3 regions of the Enterobacter sp. R4-368 genome follow, and region 2 is predicted to be linked to each of the others. Evidence: predicted binding sites of a transcription regulator. Region 2 holds the regulator's gene; each other region holds the start of a gene.
The links. The regulator PurR, encoded in region 2, represses purine synthesis genes. The targets are predictions, from matches to a motif close to CANGCAAACGTTTGCNTG.
Positions count from the first base shown of each region.

Region 1: purM (phosphoribosylformylglycinamidine cyclo-ligase) is a predicted target of PurR. The motif match lies at 5,907-5,924, and genes of this name have one in related genera.
Region 3: H650_RS14065 (NCS2 family permease) is a predicted target of PurR. The motif match lies at 5,961-5,978, and genes of this name have one in related genera.

Region 1 is NC_021500.1:1,589,846-1,599,654, reverse strand. Features, by position in the region: gene H650_RS07475 (EAL domain-containing protein) at 1-274, shown strand, start outside; gene ppx (exopolyphosphatase) at 287-1,828, opposite strand; gene ppk1 (polyphosphate kinase 1) at 1,832-3,892, opposite strand; gene purN (phosphoribosylglycinamide formyltransferase) at 4,170-4,811, opposite strand; gene purM (phosphoribosylformylglycinamidine cyclo-ligase) at 4,808-5,845, opposite strand; gene upp (uracil phosphoribosyltransferase) at 6,080-6,706, shown strand; gene uraA (uracil permease) at 6,816-8,105, shown strand; gene H650_RS07440 (DnaA inactivator Hda) at 8,205-8,906, shown strand; gene arsC (arsenate reductase (glutaredoxin)) at 8,938-9,294, opposite strand; gene bepA (beta-barrel assembly-enhancing protease) at 9,307-9,809, opposite strand, start outside.
Region 2 is NC_021500.1:728,379-738,187, reverse strand. Features, by position in the region: gene H650_RS03360 (AIDA repeat-containing protein) at 1-185, shown strand, start outside; tRNA gene H650_RS03355 (tRNA-Val) at 346-422, opposite strand; tRNA gene H650_RS03350 (tRNA-Val) at 435-511, opposite strand; gene mdtK (MdtK family multidrug efflux MATE transporter) at 663-2,036, opposite strand; gene H650_RS03340 (riboflavin synthase) at 2,350-2,991, shown strand; gene cfa (cyclopropane fatty acyl phospholipid synthase) at 3,023-4,171, opposite strand; gene punC (purine nucleoside transporter PunC) at 4,474-5,670, opposite strand; gene punR (DNA-binding transcriptional activator PunR) at 5,783-6,694, shown strand; gene purR (HTH-type transcriptional repressor PurR) at 6,713-7,738, opposite strand; gene cydH (cytochrome bd-I oxidase subunit CydH) at 8,036-8,125, shown strand; gene H650_RS03315 (MFS transporter) at 8,294-9,463, shown strand; gene sodB (superoxide dismutase [Fe]) at 9,518-9,809, opposite strand, start outside.
Region 3 is NC_021500.1:2,983,819-2,993,627, forward strand. Features, by position in the region: gene yidC (membrane protein insertase YidC) at 1-1,521, shown strand, start outside; gene mnmE (tRNA uridine-5-carboxymethylaminomethyl(34) synthesis GTPase MnmE) at 1,594-2,958, shown strand; gene H650_RS14055 (4'-phosphopantetheinyl transferase family protein) at 3,156-3,899, shown strand; gene H650_RS14060 (NADPH-dependent FMN reductase) at 3,919-4,485, shown strand; gene H650_RS14065 (NCS2 family permease) at 4,523-5,860, opposite strand; gene yieH (6-phosphogluconate phosphatase) at 6,030-6,695, shown strand; gene cbrC (PF03691 family colicin E2 tolerance protein CbrC) at 6,722-7,309, shown strand; gene H650_RS14080 (ADP-ribosylglycohydrolase family protein) at 7,334-8,236, shown strand; gene phoU (phosphate signaling complex protein PhoU) at 8,271-8,996, opposite strand; gene pstB (phosphate ABC transporter ATP-binding protein PstB) at 9,066-9,809, opposite strand, start outside.

The DNA of each region.
Region 1 (9,809 bases), 860 kb from region 2:
CACCGGTTATGCCAGCTATGCGCGGCTGAAAACCGTTAATGCCGACATCCTGAAAATCGATGGCAGTTTTATCCGCAATATTGTCTCGAACAGCCTGGATTATCAGATTGTGGCGTCGATTTGCCATCTGGCACGGATGAAAAAAATGCTGGTGGTGGCAGAGTATGTGGAAAGCGAAGAGATACGCAGCGCGGCAATCGCGCTGGGTATCGACTATTTACAGGGGTATCTGATTGGTAAGCCAGCGCCGCTGGAGACGCTGGTTAACGAGTAGCGAACGGGCGGCTCAGGCCGCCACTTCCGGAGAGTGCTCTTCTTCGATTTTCAGTCGCCAGCCGGTCACGGCTTCCCAGTATTCCTGCTCTTTTTCCAGATCCAGCAACACCAGCGCGTTCTGGCTGAACCAGTCGTACGGGAAGCTGAGCGTCCAGTGATTAGCATCGGTAGTCAGGCGCAGTGTCGGCGGCGTGGTGGTCGCCTGGCGCTGGTTATTCAGCAGCACGCCAAGCCGTAAGATTTGCACCAGCGGCAAATACTGCTTCTTTTTAAACAGCGTAAAGCGCGGCAAATCATCAAGCTTGATAGCCTTACGGTGGCAGCGCACCAGCGTCGCCATCATCAGCTGTTGCTCCTGATTAAAACCGGGCAGATCGCTGTTTTGCAGAATGTACGCCGAATGGCGGTGCATCCCGCTGTGGTTAATATTAAGCCCTACTTCGTGCAGCATCGCTGCCCATTTCAGCAACGCCGCCAGTTGCGGGTTAGCGAGCTTCGGGTTTTGCTCCAGCCACTGATCGTAAATCTGGGTGGTGGTTTCCAGCACGCGACGCGCCTGCTCGCGGTCGATATTGTACTGGCTGGCGAGGCTCTGCGCGGTGCGGCTGCGAATATCCTGGTGGCGGAAACGACCTTCCATCTCATACAGCACGCCTTCACGCAGTGCGCCGTCGGAAAGGCGCAGCTCGCGGATCGCCAGCGCATCGAACACGCCGCAAAGAATAGCCAGCCCCGGCACAAACACCGCTTTACGCTCTTCGGAAAGGCCTGGCAGGCTCAGTTCGCTGAAACTTTTGTACTTCAGCACTTCGGCGACCAGCTTCTCCAGCCGTTCCGGGGTGATAAAGCCATCTTTCTCGCCGGAGGCGATCAGCACTTCGTGGGCGGCTTTAATGCTACCGGATGCGCCAAGTGCGACATTCCAGCCCTGAATGCGGAACTGCCACGCCAGCGACTCCAGCTTTTGTGTTGCCGCCATGCGCGCGCGGCGGAAGTTTTCGCCGTTAATCGTGCCGCCCATAAAGTACATCTGCGCAAAGCTCACGCAGCCCATACGTCGGCTTTCCACCAGCTTCGGCTCGAAATCTTCACCGATCACCAATTCGGTAGAACCGCCGCCGATATCGATTACCAGCTTGCGGCCTTTTTCCGGCTGTGTATGTTCCACGCCCATAAAAATCAGGCGTGCTTCTTCATTGCCCGGAATGATTTCAATCGGGTAGGGGATAACCTTTTCCGCGCGTTTAAGAAATTCGGTGGCGTTCAGTGCCTGGCGCAACGTGTGCGTACCGACAATGCACACGCTTGCTGGATCAAAGCCCTGCAAGCGTTCGGCGAACAGCGACAGGCAAGCCAGCCCGCGCTCCATTGCCTCTTCGCTCAGCATGTTATTGCTGTCCAGACCATCAGCCAGGTGCACGCGCTGTTTCAGGCGGCCGATGATCTGCATTGCACCGTCGACCACACGCGCAATGACCATATGGAAACTGTTTGAACCCAGATCGACCGCGGCAAATTCCTCCGGTCGTGGCGTCTTTTCTTGTATCGGCATAGGTTAGTCGGGCTGTTCGAGTGATTTGATGTAGTCGTAAATCGCCAGTTGTGCGCGCACTTTACGACGGTTGCCGCGCGGCACATAGCGATTACTCAGTTCTTTATCGATGTACCTGGCTTTCACGGTATCACTTAAAAGCAAATCAATGATATCCAGAACGCGCTGTTTAAGGCGCGGATCGAGCAGCGGTGCGGCCACTTCGATACGGTAATCGATGTTACGTGTCATCCAGTCTGCGGAGGAGAGATAAACGCGTTTATCGCCGCCGTTCTCAAAAATATAGATGCGATCGTGCTCAAGATAACGATCAACGATACTGGTGACACGAATATTTTCGCTGATGCCTTCCAGTTGCGGAATAAGTGAACACATGCCGCGCACCAGCAGGTTCACCGGCACGCCGGAACTGGAGGCGGTATACAGCCTGTCCACCAGCCCTTTATCGACAAGGTTATTCAGCTTCAGCGTAATGCCGGAAGGTTTACCTTCCTGCGCGTTAGCAATCTCCGTGTCGATCATATCGTACAACAGGCGGCGCGAGTTCTGCGGCGACACCAGCAAATAATCGAAGCTCACCGGACGGTAGGGGTTTTCAATAAAGTTGAATACCCGGCGCACCTCATTGGTGATGCGCGCATCGGCCGTGATCAGTGAATAGTCCGTATAAAGCCGCGCGGTTTTTTCGTTAAAGTTGCCGGTACCGATGTGCGCATAGCGCACGATCTCTTCCCCTTCCATACGGGAAATGAGGAACAGTTTGGCGTGAATTTTTAAGCCCGGCGCCGAGAAGATCACCTGCACGCCCGCTTCCGTCAGCCGCTTCGCCCAATGGATGTTGGCTTCCTCGTCGAAACGCGCCTGCAACTCCACCACCACGGTGACTTTTTTACCGTTATGCGCGGCGTGGATCATCGAATCGATAATGCGCGAATCTTTCGCCACGCGGTAAATGTTGATTTTGATCGCCAGCACGCTCGGGTCGAACGACGCCTGGCGCAGCAGCTCCAGCACGTGTTCAAAGGTGTGGTACGGATAATAGAGCAGCACATCGCGTTCGCGAATGGCGTCAAAACCGTTGCGGAACTTATCAAACCCAATGTGGCGCAGACGCGGCATCGGTTTGTTGACGAGGTTGGCTTTGCCGACATTCGGAAAACCAATAAAGTCTTTGAAGTTGTGATAACGCCCGCCGGGAATAATGGAGTCATAACGGGAGATAGTCAGCTTTTCACGCAGCATCTCGACCATGGCATCGGGCATATCGCGCTGATAAACAAATCGTACCGGCTCGGCGGTCAGACGCTGTTTCAGGCTGGAGGACATCAGCTCCATCAGGCTCGACTCCATTTCGTGCACCAGGTCATATTCGGCGTCACGGGTCATTTTCATCGAGTAGGCGTTCAGCGCGTCATAATCGAAGAAGCCTTTAAAGATATCATCCAGGCAGTAACGCAGAATGTTATCCAGCAGGATCATCGGCTTGCGACGGCGCGGCGTTTCCGGCGGCAGGTTAACAAAGCGCGGCACTTTATCTGACGGGATCTCCAGCAGCGCGTAGCGGATTTCGTCGCCGCGAATAATCTCTACCGCCAGGTAGGTGTAATCATCTTTTAAGAAGCGTACCAGGTTGGTTTCGCGGTTAATCAGCGTCGGGGTAATGTGCTGGCGCAAATATTGTTTGAAGTAATTGCGCAGCCAGCTCTGCTGGTTTTGCGAAAGCTGACGTTCGTTAATCAGGAAAATTTGATTACGCGCCATCTCCAGCAGCAGGTCGTTGTACAGACTGTCGAACTCCTGATCGGCTTTCAGTACGCGAGACTGGATCTTGCCCAGCAGATGGCGGGAATTCGTGGTAACGCCTTGCTCTTCGCTAATGATTAAGCGGCGTTTCAGTTCAGCAAAACGGACTTTATAAAATTCGTCGAGGTTGTTGGAATAGATCCCCAAAAAACGCATGCGTTCGATAAGCGGGTTACTTTTGTCGGCGGCTTCCTGGAGAACACGTTCATTGAAGCACAACCAGCTTAGTTCTTTTTCGAGATATAACTTTTCCTGACCCATTCCTGTTTACACTCCGGTTCTTGCTCGGGACACGGCAAATCCTTCTCGCTCTCGCGGTGCCCTGACTGACAGGTGAACGTTGCTGGCGTCCCTTCGTATGACACAACTTATTATGGCGAGCTTTGCCGTCAGATGTCCAACTGTGCCAAAAAAGTATGACAGTAATCCGTTTTTCGCATCTAAAGTGATGGAAATAAAGTAACTTTTTCTTTTAGCAGGGGAAGAGGAAAGAAAACCTGCCGCGGCGGGCAGGGTGAAAAGCGATAAATTGCAGTAATTATTCGTCGGCCGCATAGCCTTCAGGCGGTAGGCGCACACCATCCAGCCACGCGCTGTTGCTGTCCATTTTCAGGCGGCCATCAACAAACCAACTGACCACCAGCGGGTAAATCGCATGTTCCTGTGACTGCACACGTTCGGTGATCTCTTCTTCCGTATCACCTTCGAACACTGGCACTTTGGCTTGCAAAATCACCGGGCCACCGTCCAGCTCATCGGTAACAAAATGCACGCTGGTACCATGTTCTTCATCACCGTTTTCCAGCACCTGGCGGTGCGTGTGAAGACCGGGATATTTTGGCAACAGGGAAGGGTGGATATTCAGCAGACGTCCGGCGTAATGCGCGACAAACGCCGGGCTGAGGATACGCATATAACCCGCCAGCACCACCACATCCGGGGCGAAGGCGTCGATTTCCTGCATCAGCTCGCGGTCAAACGCATCGCGGCTGGCGAACTGATCTGCGCTCAGTGCATGGGCGGGAATATTGGCTTCCCGCGCACGTTCAAGGCCGAACGCGTCGGCCTTATTACTGAATACTGCCCGCAGGGTGCCGTTGATTTTCTTCTGTTTGCAGGCGTCGATAATTGCCTGCAAATTGCTTCCGTTACCGGAAATCAGCACCACGATGTTTTTCATTCAATAACCACACGCTCACTGGAATCGGATGCTTTGATGATACCGATTTTCCACGCCTTTTCACCTTTCGCATTCAGCAGAGTGATGGCTTTATCGGCTTCAGCCGCAGGCAGCGCAATCACCATACCAACGCCGCAGTTAAAGGTGCGGTACATTTCGTGGCGGCTCACGTTGCCGGCGTTTTGCAGCCAGTTAAACACGGCCGGCCACTGCCAGGAGGACTCATTGATTACCGCCTGGGTGTTATCCGGCAGTACGCGCGGAATGTTTTCCCAGAAACCGCCGCCGGTCAGGTGGGCGATAGCGTGGACATCGACATTTTCAATCAGCTCCAGCACGGACTTCACATAAATGCGGGTCGGTTCCAGCAGGTGATCGGCCAGCGGTTTGCCTTCCAGTTGCGTAGCCAGCGGATCGGCACCGCTCACTTCGAGCACTTTACGCACCAGCGAATAGCCATTGGAGTGCGGGCCGCTCGAAGCCAGTGCGACCAGCACATCGCCGTCAGCCACTTTCGAGCCGTCGATGATTTCTGATTTTTCTACCACACCGACGCAGAAACCGGCGACATCGTAATCTTCACCGTGGTACATGCCCGGCATTTCCGCCGTTTCGCCGCCAACCAGCGCACAGCCAGATTGCAGGCAGCCTTCGGCGATGCCGTTGATCACGCTGGCGGCAGTATCAACATCCAGCTTGCCGGTGGCGTAATAGTCGAGGAAGAACAGCGGCTCAGCGCCCTGTACCACCAGATCGTTAACGCACATTGCCACCAGATCGATACCGATGGTGTCGTGACGTTTCAGATCCATTGCCAGACGCAGTTTTGTGCCCACGCCGTCAGTGCCGGAAACCAGTACTGGCTCACGATATTTTTGCGGCAGCGCGCACAGCGCACCGAAGCCGCCCAAACCGCCCATCACTTCCGGGCGACGGGTTTTCTTCACCACGCCTTTGATTCGGTCAACCAGAGCATTGCCCGCGTCGATATCAACACCGGCATCTTTATAGCTGAGAGAGGTTTTATCGGTCACTGCTTGGGTCCCCACGCGTTTACTTGCGGTAGAAATAAAATTCGGCGCAATTCTAACAGCCAAGGCAAACGTTTGCGAGTCCATTATTTAAGGGCGCGGCGGATTCTTGCGATATACTCTTTTCCAGTCTGATTGATCGCGATCAAGCGCCTTCCTGTAGCGCAACGGAGAAAAAGCGGTATAATCCGGCGATTTTTTTTGTGGCTGCCACCTGTCAGGGGAAAGGAGAAGAGTATGAAGGTCGTGGAAGTAAAACACCCACTCGTCAAACACAAGCTGGGCCTGATGCGAGAGAACGACATCAGCACCAAACGCTTTCGTGAACTCGCCTCAGAAGTGGGCAGCCTGCTGACCTATGAAGCAACGGCCGATCTGGAAACGGAAAAAGTGACCATCGAAGGCTGGAATGGCCCGGTACAGGTTGATCAAATTAAAGGTAAGAAAATCACCGTCGTGCCGATCCTGCGCGCAGGTCTGGGCATGATGGAAGGCGTGCTGGAGCACGTACCGAGCGCGCGCATCAGCGTAGTGGGTATCTACCGTAATGAAGAGACGCTGGAGCCGGTACCGTACTTCCAGAAACTGGTATCGAACATCGACGAGCGCATGGCGCTGGTTGTTGACCCGATGCTGGCGACCGGTGGTTCGATGATCGCTACCATCGACCTGCTGAAAAATGCCGGTTGCCACAGTATTAAAGTGCTGGTGCTGGTTGCCGCGCCGGAAGGGCTGGCGGCGCTGGAAAAAGCGCACCCGGATGTTGAGCTGTACACCGCGTCGATTGACCAGGGGCTGAATGAGCACGGATACATTATTCCGGGCCTCGGCGACGCCGGCGACAAAATCTTTGGTACGAAGTAACTGATAAGAAATCGAAAGCCGACTTTGATAGTCGGCTTTTTTTTGGAATTCATAACACTGCCCGCCGTTTTGGACGGGTGGACAACAACAACACTCAGAGGAAAACACTATGACGCGCCGTGCTATCGGGGTAAGTGAAAGACCGCCGCTTTTGCAGACGATCCCGCTTAGTTTACAGCATCTGTTCGCCATGTTCGGCGCAACCGTGCTGGTGCCAATCCTGTTCCACATTAACCCGGCCACCGTGCTGCTGTTCAATGGTGTCGGAACGCTGCTGTATATCTTTATCTGTAAAGGGAAAATTCCGGCCTATTTAGGCTCCAGCTTTGCGTTTATCTCCCCGGTACTACTGTTGCTGCCGCTGGGCTACGAAGTGGCGCTCGGCGGGTTCATTATGTGCGGCGTGCTGTTCTGCATCGTCTCGTTCATTGTGAAAAAAGCGGGCACCGGCTGGCTGGATGTGATGTTCCCGCCTGCGGCGATGGGCGCAATCGTTGCCGTCATCGGTCTGGAACTGGCGGGTGTGGCGGCGAACATGGCCGGTCTGCTGCCTGCGGAAGGGCAGTCTGCGGATTCCAAAACCGTGATTATCTCGCTAGTGACGCTGGGCGTGACGGTGTTTGGCTCGGTGCTGTTCCGCGGCTTTCTGGCGATTATCCCGATCCTGATTGGCGTGCTGGCGGGTTATGCGCTCTCCTTCGCGATGGGCGTTGTCGATACCACGCCGATTGCTCAGGCGCACTGGTTCGCGCTGCCAACGTTTTACACGCCGCGTTTTGAGTGGTTTGCCATTTTCACCATTCTGCCTGCGGCGCTGGTGGTGATTGCCGAGCACGTCGGTCACCTGGTGGTGACGGCGAATATCGTCAAAAAAGATCTGATCCGCGATCCGGGTTTGCACCGCTCCATGTTCGCCAACGGCCTTTCAACCATCATCTCCGGTTTCTTCGGCTCTACGCCGAACACCACCTACGGTGAGAACATCGGCGTGATGGCGATTACCCGCGTCTACAGCACCTGGGTGATTGGCGGCGCGGCGATTTTCGCCATTCTGCTCTCCTGCGTCGGTAAACTGGCGGCGGCTATCCAGATTATCCCGGTGCCGGTAATGGGCGGTGTTTCTCTGCTGCTGTATGGGGTAATCGGCGCTTCCGGTATCCGCGTGCTGATCGAATCGAAAGTGGATTACAGCAAAGCGCAAAACCTGATCCTCACCTCCGTTATCCTGATCATCGGCGTTAGCGGCGCGAAAGTGCACATTGGCGCGGCTGAATTGAAAGGCATGGCGCTGGCGACGATCGTCGGTGTGGGTCTGAGCCTGATCTTTAAACTGATTAGCGTACTGCGCCCGGAAGAAGTGGTGCTGGACGCGCCAGAAGATGATGTCGCGAAGTCGTAAACATCGTGCAGAATTGAACCGGGCCTCGCGCCCGGTTCAAACCTTGCAACATTTTGTGATAGACTCACTGCGTTTTTTGTAAGCCTTGTTGAGGTACCTCTGAACACGCCGGCACAGCTCTCCCTGCCATTGTACTTACCCGATGATGAAACCTTTGCGAGTTTCTGGCCGGGTGATAACCCCTCTTTACTGGCGGCACTGCAAAACGTTCTGCGCCAGGCGCACAGCGGATACATCTATTTCTGGTCACGTGAAGGCGCGGGCCGCAGCCATTTGCTGCATGCCGCGTGTGCCGAACTCTCCCAGCGCGGCGATGCCGTAGGCTATGTGCCGCTCGATAAGCGCACCTGGTTTGTACCGGAAGTGCTGGATGGGATGGAGCAACTCTCGCTGGTGTGTATCGACAATATCGAATGCGTGGCCGGTGACGAGCCGTGGGAGATGGCGATTTTCAACCTCTACAATCGCATTCTGGAACAGGGCAAAACCCGCTTGCTGATAACCGGCGACAGACCGCCGCGCCAGCTCAATCTGGGGTTGCCGGATCTGGCCTCAAGGCTGGACTGGGGGCAAATCTACAAGCTGCAACCGCTCTCCGACGAAGACAAATTACAAGCCTTACAACTGCGGGCTCGGATCCGCGGGTTTGAACTGCCGGAAGACGTGGGGCGGTTTTTGTTAAAGCGGCTGGACAGAGAAATGCGCACGCTGTTCGATACGCTGGATGAGCTGGATCGCGCGTCGATCACCGCCCAGCGCAAGCTGACCATTCCGTTCGTCAAAGAGATCCTCAAACTCTGAACCCTCGCCACGCGGCGAGGGTTTTTTAATGCTACAAAATCTCCAGCACCTGCTCCGGCGGGCGACCGATTCGCGCTTTGCCGTGGCTAACGACAATCGGGCGTTCAAGCAGTTTCGGGTTATCCACCAGCGCCTGCACCAGTTGCGCTTCCGTCAGTGCGCTATCGCTAAGCTGTAATTCTTTATAGAGATCTTCTTTGCTACGCATCAGTTCGCGCGCGCTGGACATACCGAGCATTTTCAGCAGTTTTTGCACCGTCGCCGCATCCGGCGGCGTCTCGAGGTAGAGCACCACTTCTGGCTCAACGCCGTTTTCCTTCAGCAGCGCCAGCGTTTCGCGGCTCTTTGAGCAGCGTGGGTTATGGTAAATCTTCACCGTCTCTGACATCTCTTCTCCTTATTACATTTTCTGGTACGGCTTGAACCGTTGCTGCAACTCGCGTAGCTGGTCAATTCGCGCATCGTAACGCGCCTGTTGCAGGCTGCCGAGTTTCACCTGCGAACTGGCGCTGCTTAGCAAGGTGATCGCCTGATCCAGCTTGCCTACCAGCGCTAACCCTTCGGCACGCGCGGCCAGTTCCTGATCGCGGTTATTCAGTGCCGCTTCGGCCTGCGCCAGTAAATCCCAGCCGTTGACATCCTCTTTATTCGTAAAGGTGTAACGGTTAAGAATGCGCGCGGCTTCCGCGGGCTGACCACCTTCCAGGTAAGCGTTCGCCAGGTTGAGTTGCAGCACCGGGTTAGTTTTCAGTTCGCTGGCGGCATTGAGGCGTTTAATGGCGTCCGCGCTTTTGTTCTGCCCTAAATCGATATCGGTCGCCAGGTCGATATACCAGGCATTGTTCGGGCTGGCGTTCAGCAGCGGCTGCAAGATTTTTGCCGCCTCGGCGTAATTTTTCGCTT
Region 2 (9,809 bases):
TAGCAGGCAGCGAGGTTGCGTTCAATCCGGATCAGGACGGCACCGCTGCTGCGCTGGATGTCGGCATTGACGGCCAGATCCGCGATAACGTTACCCTCGGGGTGCGCGCGGGCTACACCCGGAGCATTAATGACGCAGGCACTGGCGGCTACGGCGGTCAAATCACGCTGAAAGTCGGCTTCTGATAGCCAGGCGGTAACACGAAAAGCCGTGCCGTAAGGTGCGGCTTTTTTTTATGCACATTCGGAGAAGGTAGCTTGATCGCTGTCGCTAACGCAGAGTCGGCGTGGCGGTGAATATATGCTGAGATGAAAAAGAGGAATAAAAGCTGAGAATGACTAAGAATGGTGCGTCCGAATGGACTCGAACCATCGACCCCCACCATGTCAAGGTGGTGCTCTAACCAACTGAGCTACGGACGCACTGAAAAGGAATGGTGCGTTCAATTGGACTCGAACCAACGACCCCCACCATGTCAAGGTGGTGCTCTAACCAACTGAGCTATGAACGCAGTGTTGTGGTTGACAACGGGGACGAATATTAGCGGCAGGCCGGAGATGTGGCAAGCGGAAAATGGCAAATTTCTCACGCAATTCACCTGATTGCGGAACAACTGAGCAAAATGTCGTGAAAGTAGCCGCCAGCGGGCGGCTACCAACGTTTTAGCGCGCAGCGCGCTGCAAAATGGTTGCCGAGGGCTGACGTTGCAGGTAACGCATCCGCAGCATCATCATTATCGCCGCCGAGGTCAGGCCAATAATAAAGCCCATCCAGAAACCCGCAGGGCCCATTCTGTCGACCACTAAATCGGTTAACGCCAGCGTGTAACCCACCGGTAAACCCAGCACCCAGTAAGCAATAAAGGTGATAAAAAAGATCGAGCGCGTATCTTTATAACCACGCAGGATACCGCTGCCAATCACCTGAATGGAGTCGGAGATTTGGTAAATCGCCGCCAGCAACATCAAGTGCGATGCCAGCGTCACGACCTGTGGATTATCGTTATAGATCAGCGCGATATGTTCACGCATTAACGCGGTGAAAATCGCCGTTAACGCCGCCATGGAGATGCCGACCAACAACCCCGTGTGGGCTGAGGTTTTCGCATCCAGCGTTGAACCCTGGCCGAGACGAAACCCGACGCGAATGGTCACCGCCGCTGACAGCGAGAGCGGTAAAACAAACATTAGGGAACTGAAATTCAGCGCGATCTGATGTCCGGCGACATCGACAATGCCCAACGGCGAAACGAGCAGCGCTACCACGGCAAACAGCGTTACTTCGAAAAAGAGCGCCAGTGCAATGGGCAGCCCGAGCTGAGTCAGGCGTTTTAACACCGCGACGTCAGGTTTGGCAAAACGTTGCATCGCTTGGATATCACGCATCGCGCGGGCGCGTTTAACGTACAGGCGCATGCAAATAAACATCACCCAATAGACGGACGCGGTCGCCACACCGCAGCCCACGCCGCCGAGTTCGGGCATACCGAAATGGCCGTAAATAAAGATGTAGTTCACCGGGATATTCACCAGCAGGCCGACAAACCCCATCAGCATACCCGGGATCGTGCGGGCGAGGCCTTCGCACTGATTACGCATCACCTGGAAAAAGAGATAGCCTGGCGCCCCCCACATCAACGCACGTAAAAAACGCACGGCTTTATCCGCCAGTTGCGGATCGATGTTGTGCATGGCGTAAATAATATGGCCGGCATTCCACAGCACAATCATGATCAACACCGCGACCAGGCCTGCCAGCCAGAACCCCTGGCCAACCTGATGGGCAATTCTGTCGCGACGTCCGGAACCATTTAACTGGGCAATCACCGGCGTCATCGCCAGCAGCAGACCGTGGCCGAACAGAATGGCGGGAAACCAGATTGAGGTCCCGATTGCCACCGCCGCCATATCCGTGGCGCTGTAGCCACCGGCCATTACCGTATCGACGAAACCCATGGCTGTCTGGGCGACCTGCGCGAAAATAACCGGCACGGCGAGCGCCAGTAACTGACCCGCTTCTCTCATATACTTCTGCACGAGAACACCTTTATCTTGTAGTTATAAGAAGAATGGAACGACTAATCAGGAAGGAGTTTTTCCTTGTGCTAAAAAGGATGCCGCACAGCGATGGGTGCGACATGTGTACAAATATTACCTGCTATGGCGCGCTTTTGCCATGCCAGTCATAAAGCAAAGTTATCTTTTAGCACGCGGCGCTACGCTTATCTTCTCGCCAGAGTGGCGGGAAAAAGGGCGGCAGGGCGATTGAAACTGGCAAGGGTAAATTTCACCTGTTATTGTGCGTAAAGAACACGGTAATGGCCGTATGAATGGAACAGGAGTGGTAAGTATGTTTACGGGTATTGTGCAAGGCACGGCGAAACTGGTGTCAATTGATGATAAACCCAATTTCCGCACTCACGTTGTTGAGTTGCCTGAGACGATGCTGGATGGTATTGAGACCGGCGCTTCCATTGCCAATAATGGTTGCTGTCTGACAGTGACGGCGATTAACGGCCGCCATATCAGCTTCGATCTGATGAAAGAGACGCTGCGTATCACCAACCTCGGCGATCTGAATGTGGGCGACTCGGTAAACGTTGAGCGCGCGGCAAAATTCAGCGATGAAATCGGCGGTCACTTAATGTCGGGTCATATCATGACCACCGCCGAAATAGTCAAAATTCTCACCTCGGAAAATAACCGCCAGATCTGGTTCAAAGTGCAGGATCCTGCGCTGATGAAATACATTCTGTACAAAGGTTTTATCGGCATTGACGGGATCAGCCTGACGGTTGGCGAAGTCACCAGTAGCCGCTTCTGCGTGCATTTAATTCCGGAAACGTTGCAGCGTACGACGCTTGGCGCGAAAAAACTGGGGCATCGCGTGAATATCGAAATTGACCCGCAAACGCAGGCGGTTGTCGATACCGTGGAGCGTGTGCTGGCCTCGAAAGAAGCGGCGATTGTCGCAGCAGCCAGCGAAGAGTAAAAATAAACCCCGGCATGCCGGGGTTTATTTTTTAACGCGCGACGCGCAACCCGTGTTCAATACCCCGGCTGAAAACCACCTGCCAGAGCTGAATGTCCCGCGCACGAAACGCCCCCGCGCAGGCATTGAGATAATAGCTGAACATCCGTTTAAAGCGTTCCGAGTAGTTGTCGGCGATTTCCGGCCAGGAGGCAAGAAAACGCTCATGCCACGCCATTAACGTGCGGTCATAATCCGCGCCGAAATTATGCCAGTCTTCCATCACAAAGTGTGATTCGCTGGCATCCGCAATCTGGCGAACAGAAGGCAAACAACCATTCGGGAAGATGTAGCGGTTGATCCACGGATCCACATTATGATCGGTACGTTTTGAGCCGATGGTATGCAGTAAAAAAATGCCATCGGGTTTCAGGTTACGATCGACAACGCGGAAATAGGTCGCATAGTTTTTTGGCCCGACATGTTCAAACATGCCAACGGAAACAATGCGGTCAAATTGCTCGTCGAGATCGCGATAATCCTGCAAACGGATATCGACATCCAACCCTTCGCAACGCTTCTGCGCCAGCTTTTGCTGCTCTGCGGAGATCGTCACGCCAACCACACTGACGCCGTAATTTTGCGCCATAAACTGCGCCAGACCACCCCATCCACAGCCAATATCCAGCACGCGCATGCCGGGTTTCAACTGCAGCTTTTCACCAATAAGCCGCAATTTTGCCCGTTGTGCATCGTCCAGCGTTTCAGCGTCTTTCCAGTAGGCGCAAGAGTATTGCATCTGCGGGTCCAGCATGCGGGTAAACAGATCATTACCAAGATCGTAATGTTCTTTGCCCACAATCCAGGCCCTTTTTTTACTTTGCAGATTAAATAATCTTGCTCCGGCAATGCGGAGTGTATCTTTGAAATGGTGCGGAAGTTGGTTTTCCAGCCCGGCGCGTAAGACTTTGGTGAAAAATATGTCCAGGCGGGCGCAATCCCACCAGCCGTCCATATAACTTTCGCCGAGTCCGAGCGAGCCTTCCTGTAAAACACGTTTGAAAAAATCAGGATTTTTCACCTGAATATCTGACGCTGCGGGACCGTTGACGCGGATACCTGCGCGACCCAGCAGTTCGTTTGCTATACGGAACCAATTGTCATCCCGTACGCTAACTTCTTCTATACACGATGAACTCATAACTTCTCCATCACTCGCAGTGATCAGAACCTTCAAACAGCGTAGACGCTTTTTCGGGCTTGTGAGAAATCTCACGGTTTTTACCGTGAGGCTGATATCCGACGTAGAACAGAGGAAGGGAGAGGACCCTTGCCGAAAGGCCTTCCATGGGTAAACGGGTACAATCCGGTACCCGTTAATGCATAATATTTATCGTATTTATTAAACAGCCGAAAATGAGTATAGGCTTCAAAATCAGGTGATTCAATAAAAAGCCCGTAGCAAGCTAACCACTGTGTTGTTGATAGTCGCTTGCGCAACTATTAATGCGACGAGGAAGCCACAGCCTTTTTACCTGCTAATTCATCGTGCGTGCGGCGCTGAAGGCGATAACCCAGCGCGACCAGTAGTACCATTGCCAGCATGACACTGGTGGTCGTCAGCAGTGGTGTGGCGATGAGCCATGAGACCACCAGGCTTGCCAGAAAACATAAACCCAGCTGTAGCGTATTCTGTAGGGCGGCTGCGCGGCCGGTTGCCTGCGGGAAAGGACGCAGCGCCTGCGCGACCACGATAGGGTAAATCGCGCCGTTGGCCATTGCCATAAAGCAGAAGGGGATGAGCAGCGCGGCCAGCGACACGTCCGGCATAAAACCGACGGCCCAGGTGGCGAGGACACTTAACGCGAACGCCCCCAGCAGCCATGGCAACAAACGAGAACCCTGCCATTTCTGCAACGCGGCACGGCAACCGTAACCGCCCACCAAAAAGGCGATGGTTTGCGGCACATAACTGAGGCCAATAACCGATGGGCCATAACCCATTTCATGCAGAATAAACGGTGAACCGGTCAGCCAGGCGAAGAAACTGGCTGAGCAGGCGGCATAGATAATCACATTCCCGCGATAATCCCGGGCACGCAGCAGATCCATAAATGTCAGCGGTTGTTCGTGGTGTTCACTTTTCTGCGCGGGTGATTTCAGCCGCCATGCCGGGATCATCAGAATTAGCGTTATCGCCAGTAAAGTGGCGAAAATGGCCTGCCAGCTGAAATGCGCAAGGATCCAGGCGCCCAGCAGCGGTGCCAGTGCCGGCGTCAAACCCACGAGCGGCATAATGGTGGCGAAGATGCGATTGACGCGATGCGCGGGGTAGTTATCCGTCACCAGCGCCTGCCAGCTTACTGTCGCGGCGCAGACGCCGACCGCCTGGAGAAAGCGCAGTACCAGCAGCAGGGTTGCATCACGTACCCATAATGTTCCAAGACAGCCCAGCGCGAAAATCGCCAGCCCGGCCAGCAAAACCGGCTTGCGACCATAGCGATCTGATAGCGGCCCCCATACCAGTTGCGCAATGGCAAAGCCCGCCAGAAACAGGCTTAAAGTCGCGCTAACCACCGCAGACGATGTGTCTAAATCTTGCTGTATCGCGCTGAAGGCGGGGAGGTACATATCAGTGGCTAAAAAGCCGAGCACGCTTAATCCCGCGAGCCAGACTAAAAATCCGTTGCCAGGTTGCATTGGTGTTTCTCTTTAATTGCAGGTAATCAGGGCTGTCGAGTGTAAGGAGTGCATTAGCGCTTGTGAAACGCTAATATTTGCGTAGTGGTTTCAAATTTTTTGCAGGCAGATTATGTGGTCAGAATATTCGCTGGAAGTGGTTGATGCTGTCGCGCGCAATGGCAGTTTTAGCGGTGCGGCGCAGGAGTTACACCGTGTACCTTCTGCGGTGAGCTATACCGTGCGGCAACTTGAAGAGTGGCTGGCTGTTCCGCTGTTTGAACGCCGCCATCGGGATGTTGAGCTTACGCCTGCCGGAGTCTGGTTTTTGAAAGAAGGGCGAGCTGTTATCAAAAAAATGCAGATCACCCGTCAGCAGTGCCAGCAAATTGCCAACGGCTGGCGCGGGCAACTGGCGATCGCCGTCGACAACATCGTAAAACCTGAACGTACCCGGCAATTAATCGTCGATTTCTATCGACATTTCAGTGATGTTGAGTTGCAGGTCTACCAGGAAGTCTTTAACGGTGTCTGGGATGCGCTTGCTGACGGGCGGGTGGAGCTGGCGATCGGCGCAACGCAGGCTATTCCCGTCGGTGGGCGTTATGCGTTTCGCGATATGGGAATGCTGAGCTGGAAATGCGTGGTTTCCAGTCGCCATCCGCTGGCGTCACTGGCAGGCCCGCTTAGCGACGATACCTTGCGCAACTGGCCTTCACTTATCCAGGAAGATACGTCCCGCTCGTTGCCGAAACGTATTACCTGGCTGCTGGATAATCAGAAACGCGTGATTGTTCCTGATTGGGCGTCGTCGGAGGCGTGCTTATCGGCAGGGTTATGCGTGGGAATGGTGCCGGCCCACTTTGCCCGCCCGCGGCTCGACAGCGGTGACTGGGTTGCGCTGACCCTGGAAAATCCCTTCCCGGATGCGGCGTGCTGCCTGACATGGCAACAAAATGAGGCGTCCCCGGCGTTAAACTGGCTGCTGGAATATCTGGGAGATAGCGAAACGCTGAATGACGAGTGGTTACGGGAGCCGAATTAACGGCTCCGTAATAAGCGGTTAGCGGCGGTAGTCGCGGAACGGGCCATCGGCCACGGAACGGCGTTCAACCAGACGCGGATGTACTTCAATAGACTGCGACTCTTCGCGCTTGTTGACGATACGATCAAGCAGCATGGTAAACGCCGTTTCTCCCAGCGAATCTTTCGGCTGGTGAATCGTGGTCAGGGCCGGGGTGAAGAAGCGTGAGTTACGTACGTTGTCATAACCAATCAGGGAAATATCCTGCGGTACGCGTAAACCCATCTCATCGGCAGCGCACAGTGCGCCCATCGCCATAATGTCACCGCCGCAAAAGACTGCGGTAGGGCGATGCGCCTGATTGAGGATTTGCTGCATCGCGCGATAGCCGGATTCCGGCTCGAAATCGCCCTGCACGATCCAGTTTTCCGGCACGCTGATAAGGGCTTCTTCCATCGCTTTCATAAAGCCGGCCAGACGGCCAGCGCCAGTGTTACGCTCCAGCGGGCCGGGGATCACGCCAATATCGCGGTGTCCGCGATCAATAAGGTAGCGCCCGGCCATATAACCGCCTTCAAAGGCGTTATCAATAACGGAATCCGTAAAGTCGGCCTTCGCTTCGCCCCAGTCCATCACTACCATCGGAATATGGCGGTACTCTTCCAGCATGCTCAACAGCGATTCCGGGTATTCGGAACACATTACCAGCAAACCATCAACGCGCTTTTGCGCCATCATCGACAGATAAGCACGCTGTTTTTCGAGGCTATTCCAGGCATTGCCGAGGATCAGGGTATAACCCTTCTGGAAGCACTTTTTCTCTACGGCTTCAATAATTTCAGCAAAGTAGGCCGCTTCACTGCTGGTGGCCAGCAAGCCGATCGATTTAGTGTGATTCACTTTCAGGCTGCGGGCGACGGCGCTGGGGGAATAGTGCAACTCTTTAATCGCCGCCCACACAGCGTTGCGCGTCTCTTCGGCGACGAAACGGGTTTTGTTAATTACATGTGATACGGTTGTAGTGGAAACGTTTGCTCGTTTCGCTACGTCTTTAATCGTTGCCATCAGATATCACTCCAGACCATATCATAAGCTCCTGATAATACTTAAGGTAAACGTTTGCCTTTAATCACCCTGTACCCATCAAAGGGGGTGCGGTACGCCGGGAAAACGACACTGGACGTCAGGAGGGGAGTCAATGGCCGGTACGCTAATAAATTTAGCGTCGAATTTTGTCTGATCTTGAGCAAAAGGGGAAGTATTAAAACGTTTCTCCTGCGAATTCCCGCAAGATTTTTAAGATAATTTGTGCAAAAATGCGTTATCTCACTTTTTGTGGGGAAATTAAAAAGGGGAAAATTGATGAGCACCGATCTGAAGTATTCTTTAATCACTACCGTCATCGTTCTGAGCCTGATTGTTTTCGGCGGTCTGACTGCTGCACTGCATTGATCTATCGCGAGGGAGAGCCTTTTCTCCCTCGGTTTTCTTCCCCGCCATTGTTATCACTTCTGCAATAATCTTTTGTCATTCTGCTAACTTCTGTTTTTTGTGATAGCTGTCATACTTTTGGCTTCAGCGACAGGGTCGCAAGTCGGCATGTCTATTTTGGAGTCACAGATGAAAATTAATTTCCCTTTGCTTGCCCTGGCGATTGGCGCCTTCGGCATTGGTACCACCGAGTTTTCCCCGATGGGATTACTGCCGGTTATTGCCCGCGGCGTCGACGTTTCTATTCCGGCGGCGGGGATGCTGATTAGCGCCTACGCTATCGGCGTAATGGTCGGTGCGCCGTTAATGACATTGCTGCTGTCTCACCGCGGCAGACGCAATGCCCTGATCTTTTTGATGGCGATTTTTACGCTCGGTAACGTGCTGTCGGCGATTGCGCCGGATTACGCCACATTAATGCTGGCGCGGATCGTCACCAGCCTGAACCACGGCGCGTTTTTTGGTCTTGGCTCGGTGGTGGCGGCAAGCGTTGTCGCCAAAGAGAAGCAGGCCAGCGCAGTGGCAACCATGTTTATGGGGCTGACCATTGCTAACATTGGCGGTGTGCCTGCCGCAACCTGGCTGGGTGAAACCATTGGCTGGCGTATGTCCTTCATGGCCACCGCCGGGCTGGGTGTGATTGCCATGGCAAGCCTGTTCTTTTCGCTGCCGAAAGGTGGCACAGGTGAGCGCCCGGACGTACGTAAAGAGCTGTCGGTACTGGTACGCCCACAAGTGTTGTCCGCATTGCTGACCACCGTGCTCGGCGCAGGCGCCATGTTCACGCTGTATACCTACATTGCGCCGGTACTGCACACCATTACCGATGCCACTCCCGTTTTTGTGACGGCGATGCTGGTGTTGATTGGCGTTGGTTTCTCCATTGGTAATTATCTTGGCGGCAAACTGGCGGATCGCTCGGTCACCGGCACGCTGAAAGGTTTTTTGATCCTGCTGATTGCCATCATGCTGGCGATCCCGTTCCTGGCGCGCAGTGAAGTGGGCGCAGCCATCAGCATGGTGGTGTGGGGCGCGGCGACGTTTGCGGTGGTTCCGCCGTTGCAGATGCGTGTCATGCGCGTTGCGCATGAAGCACCGGGCCTTTCATCTTCAGTCAATATCGGTGCCTTTAACCTCGGTAACGCGCTGGGCGCGGCAGCCGGTGGGGCAGTGATTTCCGCTGGGCTGGGTTATGATTTCGTCCCGGTTATGGGGGCAATTATTGCCGGGCTGGGCCTGCTGGTGGTGCTGTTCTCTGGTCACTCTCAGCCAGAACGTGCCTGTGCCGCAGCAGAATAAATAGCACAAATGCAAAAAAGGAGGGGCTAGCCCCTCCTTTGTTTTATGCCGCGTTTATGCCGCTAAATTTTTGGCCACGAATGACCAGTTTACCAGCGCCCAGAAATGTTCGAGGTAGTTCGGACGCGCATTACGGTAATCGATGTAATACGCATGTTCCCAGACATCGACGGTTAACAGCGGGGTTGCATCGCTTGTCAGCGGAGTGCCCGCATTAGACGTTGAAACAATGGCTAATGTGCCATCCGCTTTTTTCACCAGCCACGTCCAGCCAGCACCGAAGTTTTTAACCGCAGCATCGGTGAATTGCGCTTTGAATTCGGCAAAGCTGCCGAATGATTTGGCG
Region 3 (9,809 bases), 2.3 Mb from region 2:
GCAGCGGGTAACGCAGCCGACCAGGGCGTTCCGGCCAGTGGCCAGGGGAAACTGATTACGGTTAAAACCGATGTGCTCGAGCTGACCATCAACACCCGTGGTGGTGATGTTGAGCAGGCACTGCTTCCGGCTTACCCGAAAGAGCTGGGTTCCAGCGAGCCGTTCCAGCTGTTGGAAACCACCCCGCAGTTTATCTATCAGGCGCAGAGTGGCCTGACAGGTCGTGATGGCCCGGATAACCCGGCGAACGGCCCACGTCCGCTGTATAACGTGGAAAAAGATGCGTTTGTGCTGGCTGATGGCCAGAACGAGCTGGCTATCCCGCTGACCTATACCGATGCGGCTGGCAACACCTTCACCAAAGTCTTCACCCTGAAACGCGGTGAATACACGGTGAACGTCGGCTATAACGTGCAGAACGCCAGCGAAAAACCGCTGGAAGTGGCAGCCTTCGGTCAGTTGAAGCAATCCATCAATTTACCGACTCACCGTGATACCGGCAGCAGCAACTTTGCGTTGCATACTTTCCGCGGTGCGGCTTACTCGACGCCAGACGCGAAGTACGAGAAATACAAATTCGACACCATCGCCGATAACGAAAACCTGAACGTCAGCTCCAATGGCGGCTGGGTTGCGATGCTGCAACAGTATTTCGCTACGGCGTGGATCCCGAGCAGCAACAGTGCCAATAACTTCTACACCAGCAATCTGGGTAATGGCGTGGCCGCTATCGGCTACAAATCCCAGCCGGTTATTGTTCAGCCTGGTCAGACTACCGCGCTAAACAGCACCCTGTGGGTTGGCCCGGAGATTCAGGACAAAATGGCTGCTGCGGCACCGCACCTGGATCTGACCGTGGATTACGGCTGGTTATGGTTCATCTCTCAGCCGCTGTTCAAACTGCTGAAATGGATCCATAGCTTCCTCGGCAACTGGGGCTTCGCCATCATCGCCATCACCTTTATCGTACGTGGCATCATGTACCCGCTGACGAAAGCGCAGTACACCTCCATGGCGAAAATGCGCATGCTGCAGCCGAAAATTCAGGCGATGCGTGAGCGTTTAGGCGATGACAAACAGCGTATGAGCCAGGAAATGATGGCGATGTACAAAGCGGAGAAAGTGAACCCACTGGGTGGCTGTTTCCCGCTGCTGATTCAGATGCCAATCTTCCTCGCGCTGTACTACATGCTGATGGGTTCCGTTGAGCTGCGCCACGCGCCGTTCGCCCTGTGGATCCACGACTTGTCCGCGCAAGACCCGTACTACATCCTGCCGATCCTGATGGGCGTAACGATGTTCTTCATTCAGAAGATGTCGCCGACCACCGTGACCGACCCGATGCAGCAGAAGATCATGACCTTTATGCCGGTCATCTTCACGGTGTTCTTCCTGTGGTTCCCGTCAGGTCTGGTGCTGTACTATATCGTCAGCAACCTGGTGACCATTATTCAGCAGCAGCTGATTTACCGTGGTCTGGAGAAACGTGGTTTGCATAGCCGCGAGAAGAAAAGCTCCTGACAGTAAGTCATAGCTCTACGGAAGGCGGTCAACTGACCGCCTTTCTTATTTTGAGATTTCGGAAAATAAACCATGAACCACAACGACACGATTGTCGCCCAGGCAACCCCACCGGGACGCGGTGGCGTGGGCATCCTGCGTATTTCAGGCAGCAAAGCACGCGATGTAGCGCAGGCGGTGCTGGGCAAGCTACCGAAACCGCGTTATGCCGACTATCTGCCGTTTATGGATGTCGACGGCACCGCACTGGACCAGGGCATTGCGCTGTGGTTCCCCGGCCCGAATTCTTTCACCGGTGAAGACGTGCTGGAGCTGCAAGGCCACGGCGGCCCGGTGATCCTCGATCTGCTGTTAAAACGCATCCTGACGCTGCCAGGGCTGCGTATCGCCAATCCTGGCGAGTTCTCTGAGCGCGCATTCCTTAACGACAAGCTCGACCTGGCGCAGGCTGAGGCAATTGCCGACCTGATTGATGCCAGCTCTGAGCAGGCGGCACGTTCGGCGGTTAACTCATTGCAGGGCGCATTTTCCGCCCGCGTGAATCACCTGGTGGAAGCACTTACTCACCTGCGCATCTACGTCGAAGCGGCAATTGACTTTCCGGATGAGGAGATCGATTTCCTCTCCGACGGCAAAATCGAAGCGCAACTGAATAACGTTATCGCCGATCTGGACGCCGTACGCGCCGAAGCGCGCCAGGGCAGCCTGCTGCGCGAAGGGATGAAGGTCGTTATTGCCGGACGCCCAAATGCCGGAAAATCGAGCCTGCTGAATGCGCTGGCCGGACGCGAAGCGGCAATCGTTACCGAGATCGCCGGCACCACTCGCGACGTACTGCGCGAACATATTCATATCGATGGTATGCCGCTGCATATTATCGATACTGCCGGGTTGCGCGAAGCCAGCGACGAAGTGGAACGCATTGGCATCGAACGCGCCTGGCAGGAGATCGAACAAGCCGACCGAGTGCTGTTTATGGTGGATGGCACCACTACCGATGCCGTTGACCCGGCGGCGATCTGGCCCGATTTTATTGCCCGTTTGCCAGCAAAACTACCGATTACCGTGGTACGCAATAAAGCGGACGTGACCGGAGAACCGCCTGGCATCAGTGAAGTGAATAATCACTCACTGGTTCGCCTTTCAGCGCGAACCAGTGAAGGTGTGGAGGTGTTACGCCAGCATCTTAAACAGAGCATGGGTTTTGACACCAACATGGAGGGCGGCTTCCTCGCGCGTCGTCGTCATTTACAAGCGCTGGAAACGGCCGCAGAGCATTTGCAACAGGGCAAAGCACAGCTGTTAGGTGCATGGGCAGGTGAATTACTTGCCGAAGAGCTACGCCTGGCACAGCAGAACTTAAGTGAAATCACCGGCGAGTTTACCTCGGACGACTTGCTGGGGCGCATTTTCTCAAGTTTCTGTATTGGTAAGTAATGACATGGCGGCCGTTTTAACGGCCGTTTGTGTTACTACGGTGGATTTTCCTAAAGTGTTTCGGATCAGCGAAAGAAAGTGTAAATATCCCCGTTAGGACTTTTCAGATACGAATTTCCGCATTAAAACCTATGCAGTATGGGCGATAATATTGATTATCGATTCGATCAACTCAGACCATTATCACGGAGAGAAAAATGGCGACGCACTTTGCTAGAGGGATTCTGTCAGAAGGGCATCTCATTTCTACCCGATTACCACTAACCTGCCACGATACGGCGCGCCAGCTTCCTGAACACCGCCGCTCACGCTTTCTCGCTTCCCGCGCGTTACTCGCCGAAATGCTGTTTATGCTGTACGGCGCGAGTGAACTGCCGGAAATAGAAGTTGAGCCAAGCGGAAGACCGAGGTTTGTCGACAGCAGCCTGCCGCACTTCTCACTGGCGTATGCCGGGAACATGGTCGGTGTGGCTATCACCACCGAAGGCGAATGCGGGCTGGATATGGAGTTACAGCGCGCAACACGGAGTTTTCATAGCCCGCACGGCCATAAACACACGTTCACCAATAATGAACAGTTGTGGATCAACAACCAAAACGATGCTAACGAAGCGCAAACCCAGCTTTTGACCATTCGCCAGAGCGTAATGAAATTGCTGCACCAGATGCAGGATGAGCCGGGCCAGCTACAGTTGTTGCCAGGCTCTGGGCGTCTTCGCACTGCGCAACTGTCGCAGGTGGAAGTGATGTGTGACGCGGAAGATGTATTGATTTGGTCGGTCGCCGTGAGCCCGGCAATCGAAAGCCTGAAGATCTGGGAATTCGACAGTCAAAAAGGGTGGCGTTATCTTTCTGATGTGCAAACGCGCGCTAACGATCCCGCATCCCGCTTAATGCGATTCACCAGCCTGCCTGCGGAAAAAGCGCTGATCCTTAATTGATCCCTACACAGGAGTCATTATGTCTGCTGAACTTAAGGTTGTGACACTTCTCGGAAGCCTGCGCAAAGGCTCATTCAATGCCATGGTTGCACGCACGTTACCGAAACTCGCTCCGGCAGGAATGGAAGTAACGCCGCTACCTTCTATTGCTGATATTCCGCTGTATGACGCTGATATTCAGCAAGAAGAAGGTTTCCCGCAAAGTGTGGAAGCGATCGCGGCACAAATCCGCGCTGCGGACGGCGTGGTCATTGTGACGCCTGAGTATAACTACTCCGTGCCTGGCGGCCTGAAGAACGCCATCGACTGGTTATCGCGTCTGCCTGAGCAACCGCTGGCTGGAAAACCGGTGTTGATCCAGACCAGTTCAATGGGCGCGATTGGTGGTGCTCGCTGCCAGTATCACTTACGCCAGATCCTGGTATTCCTGGATGCGATGGTAATGAACAAGCCGGAGTTTATGGGCGGCGTGATCCAGAACAAGGTGGATCAGCAAACAGGAGAAGTGGTTGATCAAAGTACGCTCGACCATTTGACCGGGCAGCTAACGGCGTTTGGTGATTATATTCAGCGCGTTAAGCGGTAATGGTAAATCCCTCTCCCTTGCGGGAGAGGGAGAAAGATTAATGCGCGTCAATAAAGATGATTTTCAGCAGGAACAACACCGCAACCACCAGAACACACGGGCTCAGATCGCGCAGACGGCCAGTGCCGATCTTCATCACACAGTAAGAGATAAAGCCGAGCGCAATACCTTCAGTAATTGAGAAGCTAAACGGCATCATCACGGCAGTGATGAATGCAGGCACGGCTTCTGTCATATCTTCCCATTTCACGCGCGCCAGGCTGGATGTCATCAGCACACCAACGTAAATCAGCGCACCAGCAGCGGCATAAGCCGGAACCATGCCCGCCAGCGGCGACAGGAAGATAACCAGCAAGAACAGCAGACCAACCACCACTGCGGTCAGGCCGGTACGCCCACCGACAGAGACACCCGAAGACGATTCGATATAAGCCGTCACGGAAGAGGTGCCGATAAACGAACCTGTCACTGAAGAGATGCTGTCAACGAACAGCGCCTGCTTCATGCGCGGGAATTTGCCGCTCTCATCCACCAGCCCGGCTTTATCCGTCACGCCAATCAGCGTACCGGAAGAGTCGAACAGGTTAACCAGCATAAACGAGAAAATCACACCCGCCAGACCGATATTAAACGAACCGGCCAGATCAACGTTGCCGACAACGGACGCCACGCTCGGCGGCGCGGAAACGATGCCGTGGTACTGCACATCACCCATCAGCCAGCCCAGCAGCGTTGTCACAACGATAGAGATCAGCACCGCGGCGTGAATGTTGCGCGACGCCAGAATCGCGATGATAAAGAAACCGAGCACACCCAGCAGAACACTGTGAGACGTCAGGTTGCCAATGCTCACCAGCGTCTCTTTGTTGGCGACGATAACACCGGCGTTTTTCAGCCCCATCATGCCAATAAACAAACCGATACCGCTGGTAATACCAACACGCAGGCTCACCGGGATATTGGCAATCATCCAGTAACGAACGCGGAAAATAGTCAGCAGCAGCAAACCGACCGCGCCCCAGAAAATTGCGCCCATGCCAATCTGCCAGGAGAGGCCCATCGCGCCAACGACCACGAACGCAAAGAAAGCATTCAGGCCCATGGCCGGCGCCAGTGCGACCGGCAAATTCGCCACCAGCCCCATCAGAATGCTGCCAAAAGCAGCAATCAGGCAGGTTGTCACAAATACTGCGCTGGTATCCATTCCGGCGACGCCCAGAATCTGGGGGTTAACAAAAACGATATACACCATCGTCAAAAACGTCGTGAAACCGGCGATCACCTCAGTGCGTGCCGAAGTGCCGTGCTCGCGCAGTTTAAACACGCGGTCAAGCAACCCCTGGCCTGAAGCCTGGGTAGTGTGTTGTTGGCTCATTATCAATTTCCGGAATAGGAGGGAAAATTCGTCGCTATCCTATACCAAAATGAGACAATGTTGACGGTTATCACACACTTTTTTTCATTGAATTTGCTTATACGGCAACGATTGCGTCCCGTAATCTGCGTTAAGTAAACGTTAAACTTGCAATAAAACAGGAAACGGCATGTCCCACATTGAAGCGGTATTTTTCGACTGTGACGGCACCCTGGTCGACAGTGAAGTAATTTGTTCCCGCGCGTACGTGCATATGTTTGAAACGTTTGGTATTTCGCTCGATCTGAACGAGGTTTTTAAACGATTTAAAGGTATGAAACTGTATGAAATCATCGATGTTATCGGCGAGGAGTACGGTAAACCGCTGGATAAAAGCGCGCTGGAGCCGGTGTACCGCGCGGAAGTAGCGCGTCTGTTTGACAGCGAGCTGGAAGTGATTGCCGGAGCGAATGCATTGCTGGACGCGGTGGCGATTCCGATGTGCGTCGTGTCTAATGGCCCCGTCAGCAAAATGCAACACTCTTTGGGCAAACTTGGAATGCTACATCACTTTCCTGAAAAACTGTTTAGCGGCTATGACATCCAACGCTGGAAGCCCGATCCGGCGATAATGTACCATGCAGCTAAAGCGCTTAATGTCGATCCGGCAAACTGTATTCTGGTGGATGATTCCACCGCCGGGGCGCAATCTGGTATCGCGGCAGGGATGGAAGTATTTTACTTCTGCGCCGATCCGCATAACAAACCCATCGACCACCCAAAAGTGACTATGTTCACTGACCTGGCGCAGTTGCCAGAGCTGTGGCGCGCTCGCGGGTGGCATGTTACGCGTTAATCTAAACCACTAAACAGGATGTTTTTATGGCCCAGACACATCGCCCTCTACCGGTATTTAAATATCACCCGCAGCCTCTGGAAACCGGGGTGTTCTCTGAAGACAAAACGGTCACCTGCGCCTGCTGTCAGCAGCCGACCAATGTCTACTACACCAATCCGTTCTATACCCAACAAGATGTCGATTATCTCTGCCCATGGTGTATTGCTGACGGTGCGGCCGCAGAGAAATTTGGCGGCAGCTTTCAGGATGAATCCTCTCTGGAGGGTATAGAAAGCGAGTTCGACGACGAAGGCGAATTTACCGGTTTTAAAAATCCCTGGCCGGAAGCCAGCGTGATTGAATTAACCGAAAGAACGCCGGGATATTGTGGCTGGCAGCAGGAGTTCTGGCTGGCGCACTGTAATGATTTTTGCGCCTTCGAGGGTTACGTTGGCTGGAAAGAGATTGCCGACAAGCTGGACCAATTTGCCGATCTGCGGGCCGACTGCGATGCTTTCGGCATTGATTACGAGAAGCTCCCCGAATACCTGCTCGACGGCGGTGATTGCCAGGGTTATCTCTTCCGCTGCCTGCATTGCGGGAAACTTCGCTTGTGGGCCGATTTATCCTGATGGAGAACGACAGGAGCACAACAGATGCCTGAATTACTTGCACGTTACCAGGGTTGCCTGCTCGGGCTGGCCGCAGGTGATGCAGTTGGTACCACGGTGGAGTTCAGCGCGAAGGACTCCTTTCCACCCGTGAAGGGGATGGAAGGCGGCGGCCCGTTTCATTTACAGGCCGGGCAGTGGACTGACGATACCTCAATGGCGCTGTGCCTTGCGGAAAGCCTGGTCACCTGTAACGGGTTTGACGCAAAGGATCAGATGAACCGTTATCTGAACTGGTGGAAGTGGGGCTATTTAAGCTCTACAGGTCACTGTTTTGATATCGGCATGACCGTTGCCAGCGCGCTGCAGAAGTTCGCCAATAATGGCGAGCCGTTTGCCGGTTCCAGCAACCCGCGAACGGCCGGCAACGGCTCACTGATGCGTCTGGCGCCTGTGGTACTGTGGTTCTTTCCGGATCAAGCGCAAGTGCTGGAATATGCACAAGCCTCTTCACGCACGACGCACGCAGCGCCGGAAGCACTCGCCAGCTGCCGTCTGTTCGCACAACAGCTTATGAATGCCTTACAGGGCAAAAGTAAGCAGGAAACGCTGACCGATATCGCGCAGTTGCCGGAGCAGGAAAACCTGCGCCACATCGCTGAGGGTTGCTATCTGCAAAAAAACCGGGCGGAGATTTTTGGTACCGGTTACTGCGTGCAGAGCCTGGAAGCGGCGCTGTGGTGTTTCGCCAAAGGTAACGACTTTGAAGAAACCATCCTGCTGGCCACCAACCTCGGCGATGATGCGGATACTACCGCCGCCATTGCCGGACAACTGGCTGGTGCGTTCTACGGGGTAAACGGCATTCCGCAAACGTGGCGTGACAAACTCTGGCAGTATGAGGATATCGATAGGCTGGCAAGAAAGCTGCTGGCAAAATCGGCCTGAAAAAAACCCCCTCGTCGCTGAGGGGGTTTTCACATCACTCTTTGGGATCTTTTCCCGCCAGCAGCTTATCCAGTTCATCGCCGCCAACGTGACGGAAATCCTGCCCCTTCACGAAGTAGAAGATGTATTCACAGATATTCTGGCAACGGTCGCCGATACGCTCGATGGAACGGGCGCAGAACAGCGCGGTCAGCACGCTCGGAATGGTGCGGGAATCTTCCATCATGTAGGTCATTAACTGACGCACAATGCCTTCATATTCCTGATCCACTTTTTTATCTTCGCGGTAGATACGCACCGCTTCGTCCAGATCCATACGGGCGAAAGCGTCCAGCACGTCATGCAGCATCTGCACGGTGTGTCGGCCCAGCGATTCAAGGCTTACCAGCAGCGGCTGATGTTGCTGGGAGAACTTTTCCAGCGCGGTACGGCAGATTTTATCCGCCACGTCGCCAATACGTTCCAGCTCAGCGATGGTTTTGATGATCGCCATCACCAGGCGTAGATCGCTCGCCGTCGGCTGACGCTTAGCAATAATGCGCACACAGGCTTCATCGATGGCAACTTCCATCATATTGACCTGTTTGTCGCCCTCAACAACGCGCTTAGCCAGCTCGCTGTCCTGGTTGTGCATGGCGGTGATCGCATCAGAAAGCTGCTGCTCCACCATTCCACCCATGGTCATTACCTGAGTGCGAATGCTTTCCAGCTCAGCGTTGAACTGCCCGGAAATGTGTTTGTTAAGGTTGAGATTGTCCATGGTGCACTCCAAATGCCCGACAGATTTCACGTTGTAACAGGGTTGCTGAGACCTTTACGGCTCGGCAAATCAACCATAGCGCCCGGTAATGTAGTCTTCCGTTTGCTTCTTCTTCGGCTTCGTGAACAGATCATCTGTATTGCTGAACTCAATCAACTCACCGAGGTACATAAATGCCGTGTGATCGGAACAGCGCGCCGCCTGCTGCATGTTGTGCGTTACGATAACAACGGTGTAATCCTGTTTCAGTTCCGTAATCAGCTCTTCGATACGACCGGTTGAGATCGGGTCGAGCGCTGAACAGGGTTCATCAAGCAACAGCACTTCCGGGCGGATCGCGATCCCGCGGGCAATGCACAGACGCTGTTGCTGACCACCGGAGAGAGAGTACCCGCTCTGGTGCAGTTTATCCTTGGTTTCGTTCCATAATGCGGCCTTAGTCAAAGCCCACTGCACACGCTCGTCCATATCCGGGCGTGAAAGCTTCTCAAACAGGCGCACACCGAAAGCGATATTGTCGTAAATCGACATCGGGAACGGCGTTGGCTTTTGAAACACCATCCCTACTTTCGCGCGCAGCAGCGCAATATCCTGCGTGTTAGTCAGAATATTGTCGCCATCCAGCAGGATCTCGCCTTCCGCGCGCTGCTCAGGATAGAGCTCAAACATTTTATTAAACGTACGCAGCAGCGTGGACTTACCGCAACCCGACGGCCCGATAAACGCCGTCACCTGATTTTTGGCAATATCCAGGCTGATGTTTTTCAGTGCATGGAATTTGCCGTAATAGAAGTTCAAATCGCGAACCTGAAT